2 regions of the Psychrobacillus syltrankelensis genome follow, and region 1 is predicted to be linked to the other one. Evidence: a T-box and tRNA genes for the amino acid it is inferred to sense, from the RefSeq annotation. Region 1 holds a T-box; the other holds one or more tRNA genes.
What was found. The T-box of region 1 lies ahead of thrS (threonine--tRNA ligase). A T-box ahead of a tRNA ligase gene usually reads a tRNA of that ligase, here a tRNA-Thr.
Positions count from the first base shown of each region.

Region 2: it encodes a tRNA-Thr, which carries the amino acid that the T-box ahead of thrS (threonine--tRNA ligase) is inferred to sense. The anticodon was not compared.

Region 1 covers NZ_CM144227.1:2,993,487-2,996,978, reverse strand. The annotation lists gene thrS (threonine--tRNA ligase) at 1-1,203, opposite strand; T-box leader at 1,260-1,487, opposite strand; T-box leader at 1,526-1,752, opposite strand; T-box leader at 1,791-2,018, opposite strand; gene ACTSKG_RS14590 (FAD-dependent oxidoreductase) at 2,071-3,405, opposite strand.
Region 2 covers NZ_CM144227.1:2,788,271-2,791,762, reverse strand. The annotation lists gene ACTSKG_RS13585 (LysR family transcriptional regulator) at 83-964, shown strand; gene ACTSKG_RS13580 (histidine phosphatase family protein) at 993-1,538, shown strand; tRNA gene ACTSKG_RS13575 (tRNA-Ala) at 1,602-1,674, opposite strand; tRNA gene ACTSKG_RS13570 (tRNA-Gln) at 1,703-1,777, opposite strand; tRNA gene ACTSKG_RS13565 (tRNA-Tyr) at 1,784-1,867, opposite strand; tRNA gene ACTSKG_RS13560 (tRNA-Val) at 1,889-1,964, opposite strand; tRNA gene ACTSKG_RS13555 (tRNA-Thr) at 2,105-2,177, opposite strand; tRNA gene ACTSKG_RS13550 (tRNA-Asn) at 2,191-2,265, opposite strand; rRNA gene rrf (5S ribosomal RNA) at 2,657-2,772, opposite strand; rRNA gene ACTSKG_RS13540 (23S ribosomal RNA) at 2,959-3,492, opposite strand, start outside.

The sequences.
Region 1 (3,492 bases):
TTAAATTCTTTGCTCACCTATTAAATTTCCAATCAACTCATCGATATCCATTTCTCCAATGCTACCTACTTTATGCTTTCTCACAGAGACCATTCCTTGCTCCATTTCTTGGTCCCCAATTATCAACATATACGGATGCTTTTGCAATGCTGCTTCGCGTATTTTCAAACCAATTTTCTCTACTCGGTCATCTATTTCAACCCGGTACCCTTCTTGTTCAAGTCGTCGTTTCACTTCTTCACAATATGAAATATGTGCGTCCGCTATCGGTAAGATCTTCACTTGAACAGGTGCAAGCCAAAGTGGAAAACTTCCTTGGAAATGCTCCAAAAGAATAGCAATAAAACGTTCGATGGATCCATAAATTGCACGGTGAATCATAATTGGTTGACGGGGTTGATTGTCCTCGTCAATGTATTGACAATGGAACTTCTCAGGCATTTGAAAATCAAGCTGAACTGTTCCGCATTGCCAGCTTCGACCAAGAGAATCTAAAATATGAAAATCAATTTTAGGACCATAAAATGCCCCGTCTCCTTCGTTTACTTGATATTCTAATTGTTTTTTCTTTAATAATGATTCAAGTGCTAGCTCTGCTTGGTCCCAAACTTCCACTGCCCCCATAAAATCTTCAGGACGAGTAGATAGCTCTATTTTGTAACTAAAACCAAATTCTGAATAAAATTCATCCACTAGATCCAGCACTTTGTCTATTTCACTTTCTATTTGTTCCTCACGTACAAATAGATGTGCATCATCTTGAGTAAACGCTCGAACCCGTAACAGTCCATTTAATGAACCCGATAATTCATGACGATGAACTAAACCAAGTTCCGCATATCGAACAGGTAACTCTCTGTAACTTCTTCTTTTGCTGTTAAAAATTAATACTGCTCCCGGGCAATTCATCGGCTTAATCGCATATTTTTGTTCATCCACATCTGCAAAATACATATTTTCATGGTAATGATCCCAGTGTCCAGACTTCTCCCAGAGTTCTTGCCTCATCATGATCGGAGTTTTAATTTCCTGATATCCTGCTCGTTGATGCTTAATTCTCCAAAGATTTTCAAGCTCATTTCGTAACACCATACCTTTCGGCAAGTAAAATGGCATTCCTGGCGCTTCTTCCATCGACATAAATAATTCTAATTGCTGACCTAACTTCTGATGACTTACTCTTTCTTCTGCTTTAAGTGACATTGTAATTCCTCCAGTTTATAATTTTGTTAAATACAAAAAGACCACACCCATCCCGGTAAAGGGACGAGTGTGGTCGTGGTTCCACCCTAATTTTACAATACAAAAAGTGTATTGCGCTCATACAAGATAACGGTTTCCCGACTATGGATAATTGCATTTATCGCTTTTCCCATAGTAGCTCCAAGGTGGTAAATCATCTTTTTTTCTTCAGGGCTCTCAGCCATTGACCCTGGTCTCTGATAAGAAAATTAAAAAATGATTCATATCCTTTTCTTCGCTTAAATTATTTAATTTTTAATACAAAAAACCACACTCATCCTGGTAAAGGGACGAGTGTGGTCGTGGTTCCACCCTAATTTTGCAACACAAAAAGTGTGTTGCGCTCATACAAGATAACGGTTCTCCCGACTATGGATAATAGCATGTATCGCCTTCCCCATAATAGCTCCAAGGTGGTAAATCATTCGTTTTTCTTCAGGGCTCCCAGCCAATGACCCTGTTCTCTGACAAGAAATTGAAAATGATTCATATCCTTTTCTTCGCTTAAACTATATTATTTTAAATACAAAAGACCACACCCATCCCGGTAAAGGGACGAGTGTGGTCGTGGTTCCACCCTAATTTTGCAATACTAAAAATGTATTGCGCTCATACAAGATAACGGTTTCCCGACTATGGATAATTACATTCAACGCTTTCCCCATAGTAGCTCCAAGGTGGTAAACCATCTCTTTTTCTTCAGGGCTCTCAGCCATTGACCCTGTTCTCTGACAAGAAAATTATAAAATGATTCATATCCTTTTCTTCGCTTACTGATTTTTGATTAGTATATGCAACAAAAAGAAAATCGTCAAGCTATTTGTTCGATTATTTTCTTCCCATTCGTTTTGCCAATTGCTGTAAAGGATCCCAAACTCCATTGTATGGTGGTGAATAGGCAAGATCTAAATCTAAGAGATCAGTTACGGTCATTTGATGAAAAAGTGCCGTAGCTAACACATCTATTCGTTTATCCACTCCGTTCCCTCCAATGATTTGTCCTCCTAACAGCAATTGATTATCTCTTCGATAGAGTAATTTTATATGCATCAATTCCTTATCAGGGAAATAACCCGCAATATCGGTTGCCTGTTGTATATGTGTTTCGTACTGAATACCTAACTGATTTAGTTCTTTTTCAGAAAGTCCGGTTTTTCCAAGGGTTAAATTAAAAAATTTCATAATAGAAGTCCCAACAATCCCTTTGAATTCTTCCTCAATGCCCATCATATTGAATCCAGCCAATCGTCCTTGCTTATTAGCCGTAGTACCAAGTGGAATGTAATCATCTTTTTGTTTGATTCGATGAAAGTGTGTCGCACAATCTCCTGCTGCATAAACATCCTTCACATTGGTTTCTAAATGAGTGTTAACAATAATTGCGCCATTTGGAAGTGTACTAATTCCTGTGTCTTTTAAAAATTCTGTCGTTGGTTTCACACCTACTGCAATTAGCACTAAATCCGTTTGATAGCTCCCTTTGTTCGTTAGAACTTCTTCTACTCTATCCTCACCTGAAAACGATGTTACCTCTTCATTCAAAATTACTTCTATATGATGGTTGGTAGCTTCTTTGTAGATTAAAGTCGCCATGTCTTTATCAAAAATACCTGCTAATTGATCTCCACGCTGAATAATTCGTACTTTTTTTCCAAGGATTGCAAAGTTCTCGGCCATTTCTAAACCTATATAGCCTCCACCAATGATCGTTATCTGATGTGTATGCTCTAAGTCAGCTATAATCGCTTCTGTATTAGGTATAGTTTTGATTGTATGAATTCCAGTTAGCCTACTTCCATCCCAGTCAGGAATAACTGGACTAGCTCCCGTAGCTATGAGCAGTCGATTATACTGTAATTCAAATGTATCTCCTTCTTGCAAAATGTTTCCCGAAACTGTTTTATTTATTACATCAATATTTGTTACCTCATATCCGGTCTTTGCATTAATTCCATATTTACTCCGAAACATTTCAACACTTCTTGCAATAACATCAGTTGATGACGGCACGTGCTTTCCCACCACATACGGTAACCCACATTGACCGTAAGAATATATATACCCTTTTTCTAATGTAGTAATTTTTGCAGTCGAATCCTTTCGAATAATTTCCATTGCTGCACTCATTCCTGCTGCATCCCCACCAATAATTACGTACTCCATAGATCTCCCTCCCTATAAGTCCCTACATTACCATTACTATACCCATCATTTTTAATTTGAACTTAAAAATTCTTCAAGCTTACAAAA
Region 2 (3,492 bases), 210 kb from region 1:
TATATGAAAGATATATAATTATTAAAATTAAATAAAGTCTATTATGTTGATTAATATTATTAATTAATAAAGGAGAATCTTAATGGAATATCAATGGTTGAAAACCTTTATAGCGGCTGCCGAAACTAATAATTTTAGAAAAGCATCTGAAATACTGTTAATGTCACAGCCAAGTGTTACTGTCCATATAAAATTATTGGAAGAATATCTTGGAGTTTCTCTCTTTGAACGAACTAATAAACGAGTGCACTTAACCGAAGCTGGTAAAATGTTTTATATAGAAGCTAAACAACTTACTAAAGGTTTTGAGGTAAGTGTGAATCGTCTCCATGCTTTTACAGAAGGATATACTCACAAATGGAATATTGCTATATCTCCTTTAATGGCCGAAACCATTTTACCTTATATTTTGCGTTCCTTCATGAACAATCATCCATATCTTGAAGTGTCCATACGAGTAGCAGAATCTAGTTCCATCGAAGATTTAGTGTGTAGTGGAGAAGTTAACATTGGCATTTCAGCTATAGATGCTACAAGAAAAAGTATTCAATCTATCGAACTTTATAAAGATCCACTTATATTTATTGTTCCTACTGATGCTTATGATGATGAATCAGGACCATTTTTAGATGCAGAGGACTACTTAAAAGACAATTACTTATTTACTCATCATCATCCAGTCGTTTGGGATCCCCTTCTTCTACAAATCCGCAAGAAAGTGTTGAATTTGAAAACGATGAAGGTAACGCAAGCCTATATAGTAAAACGTTTCATTCAAGAAGGTCTCGGTACATCATTTCTGCCAAAGTCCATTGTGAAAAGGGAACTTTTAGAAGGGCGTGTAATGAGTATACCTTTTGATTTGTTTCCACTTCCCGAAGTAAAGACTTTTCTTTTACTAGAATCATTGGGGGAACTAGAAAAAGAATTTATAAAAAAGATTTCCCAATATTATTTTGGCTAATAATATTTTTAGTAAAGGTGGAAAAGAGATGAAGAAACAAATATATCTAATTAGACATTGCCAAGCGGAAGGACAAGAATCCAATGCATCCCTTACTAAGAAAGGATATATCCAAGCTATTCTGCTTAATGAATTCTTAAGAAACATGAAAGTTGACCGTATTATATCTAGTCCTTTTTTACGTGCCCTAGAAACTATTGAACCTTTTGCAAAGAGCAAAAGTATAGACGTTCAAATCGATGATCGACTAGCAGAACGTGTACTAAGCTCCTTGTCGATGCCAGATTGGCTCGATAAATTGAATGAGACATTTAACAATATGGAGTTAAAACTAATAGGAGGAGAATCAAGTGTTGAAGCACAAGAACGTATATTAGAAGTAATAAATGATATCTTAACTACTGAATTGGAAAATACTATAATCGTGACACACGGAAATATCATGTCTTTACTATTGAATTATTACGATAGTAATTTTGGATTTGAGCAATGGAAATCGTTAAGAAACCCCGATGTGTTTTTATTGCAGTTCACCAATAACATTTGTTCAATCGAGCGTGTATGGGAAAAGTAAGTTCCAACGAAAAAAGGGTATTCCAATCGAATTGGAATACCCTCTTATTCATTATATATTTTATGGAGCCTAGCGGGATCGAACCGCTGACCTCCTGCGTGCAAGGCAGGCGCTCTCCCAGCTGAGCTAAGGCCCCTTAATAAGTTTTATATTTATGTACGATATGGCTGGGGTACCTGGATTCGAACCAGGGCATGACGGAATCAAAATCCGTTGCCTTACCGCTTGGCTATACCCCAATAAAATGGTGGAGGGGGGCGGATTCGAACCGCCGAACCCTAAGGAACGGATTTACAGTCCGTCGTGTTTAGCCACTTCACTACCCCTCCAAAGCTAAGTATGAAAATAAATGGTGGAGGATGACGGGCTCGAACCGCCGACCCTCTGCTTGTAAGGCAGATGCTCTCCCAGCTGAGCTAATCCTCCTGGGTTATAACAATAAGCGGCGCATTTCTGCGTCAACTTCTTTCGCTTTCTTCTCCTGTAAAACCGGACAAATATAATAATAACATATTTACCATACTAAGACAAGTAGTTCTTTTTTGATTGCCCCTACTTAATATGTAAGCTTCCAACCGGATTTGAACCGGTGACCTCTTCCTTACCATGGAAGCACTCTACCTGCTGAGCTATGGAAGCGAAGACAAAAAAATGGCTCCGAAGGTAGGACTCGAACCTACGACCAATCGGTTAACAGCCGATTGCTCTACCACTGAGCTACTTCGGAACGATATGTTTAATTAAAGTACAAATATAATTATAACAACTCTTTTTTTTATTTCAAGTTTATTTTAACAATTTCTCTAAAATTTTATAGAAGATTTTCGAACTTTAACTACAGAGATATAAAACTGGTAGCTTTAAATCATTTCCTAGGCAATAAACGATGTTAGATCATTGGCATGAAACAGCGAGAATTTAGATAGAGTAGTTCCAATACGGAAAATCCTTTACCCCTAAGCAGTTAGAAAGCGGCAGAATGAGACCAATCAAACTCTCAATAAAAAAGCTGTTATGCAGAAAAAATTAGTCGTTATATAATATCCGATTTAAAAACAAGATAATTGCATGCATCAAAAAAAGCCGTTACCGATTACTCGGTAACGACTTTTTATAGTGCCTAGCGACGTCCTACTCTCACAGGGGGAAACCCCCAACTACCATCGGCGCTGAAGAGCTTAACTTCCGTGTTCGGTATGGGAACGGGTGTGACCTCTTCGCCATCATCACTAGACTGTACGGCTTTCAATACACATCGTACTTCTTCGTCAACTTCATTCGTTCGGTCAGTCACGTACTTGAGTACGCTCCTTTCCTCTCTCAATCGTTTCCTCGAATTACTCGTGTCTTGAAACCCTCTTACTAGAGCGCTTGTTCACTCAAAACTGGATAAAAGACATTGATGAATTCAAATTCATATTTGGTTAAGTCCTCGATCGATTAGTATTCGTCAGCTGCACGTGTCGCCACGCTTCCACCCCGAACCTATCTACCTCATCGTCTTTGAGGGATCTTACTTACTTGCGTAATGGGAAATCTCATCTTGAGGGGGGCTTCGTGCTTAGATGCTTTCAGCACTTATCCCGTCCACACATAGCTACCCAGCGATGCTCTTGGCAGAACAACTGGTACACCAGCGGTGTGTCCATCCCGGTCCTCTCGTACTAAGGACAGCTCCTCTCAAATTTCCTACGCCCACGACGGATAGGGACCGAACTGTCTCACGACGTTCTGAACCCAGCTCGCGTACCGCTTTAATGGGCGAACAGCCCAACCCTTGGGACCGACTACAGCCCCAGGATGCGATGAGCCGACATCGAGGTGCCAAACCTCCCCGTCGATGTGGACTCTTGGGGGAGATAAGCCTGTTATCCCCGGGGTAGCTTTTATCCGTTGAGCGATGGCCCTTCCATGCGGAACCACCGGATCACTAAGCCCGTCTTTCGACCCTGCT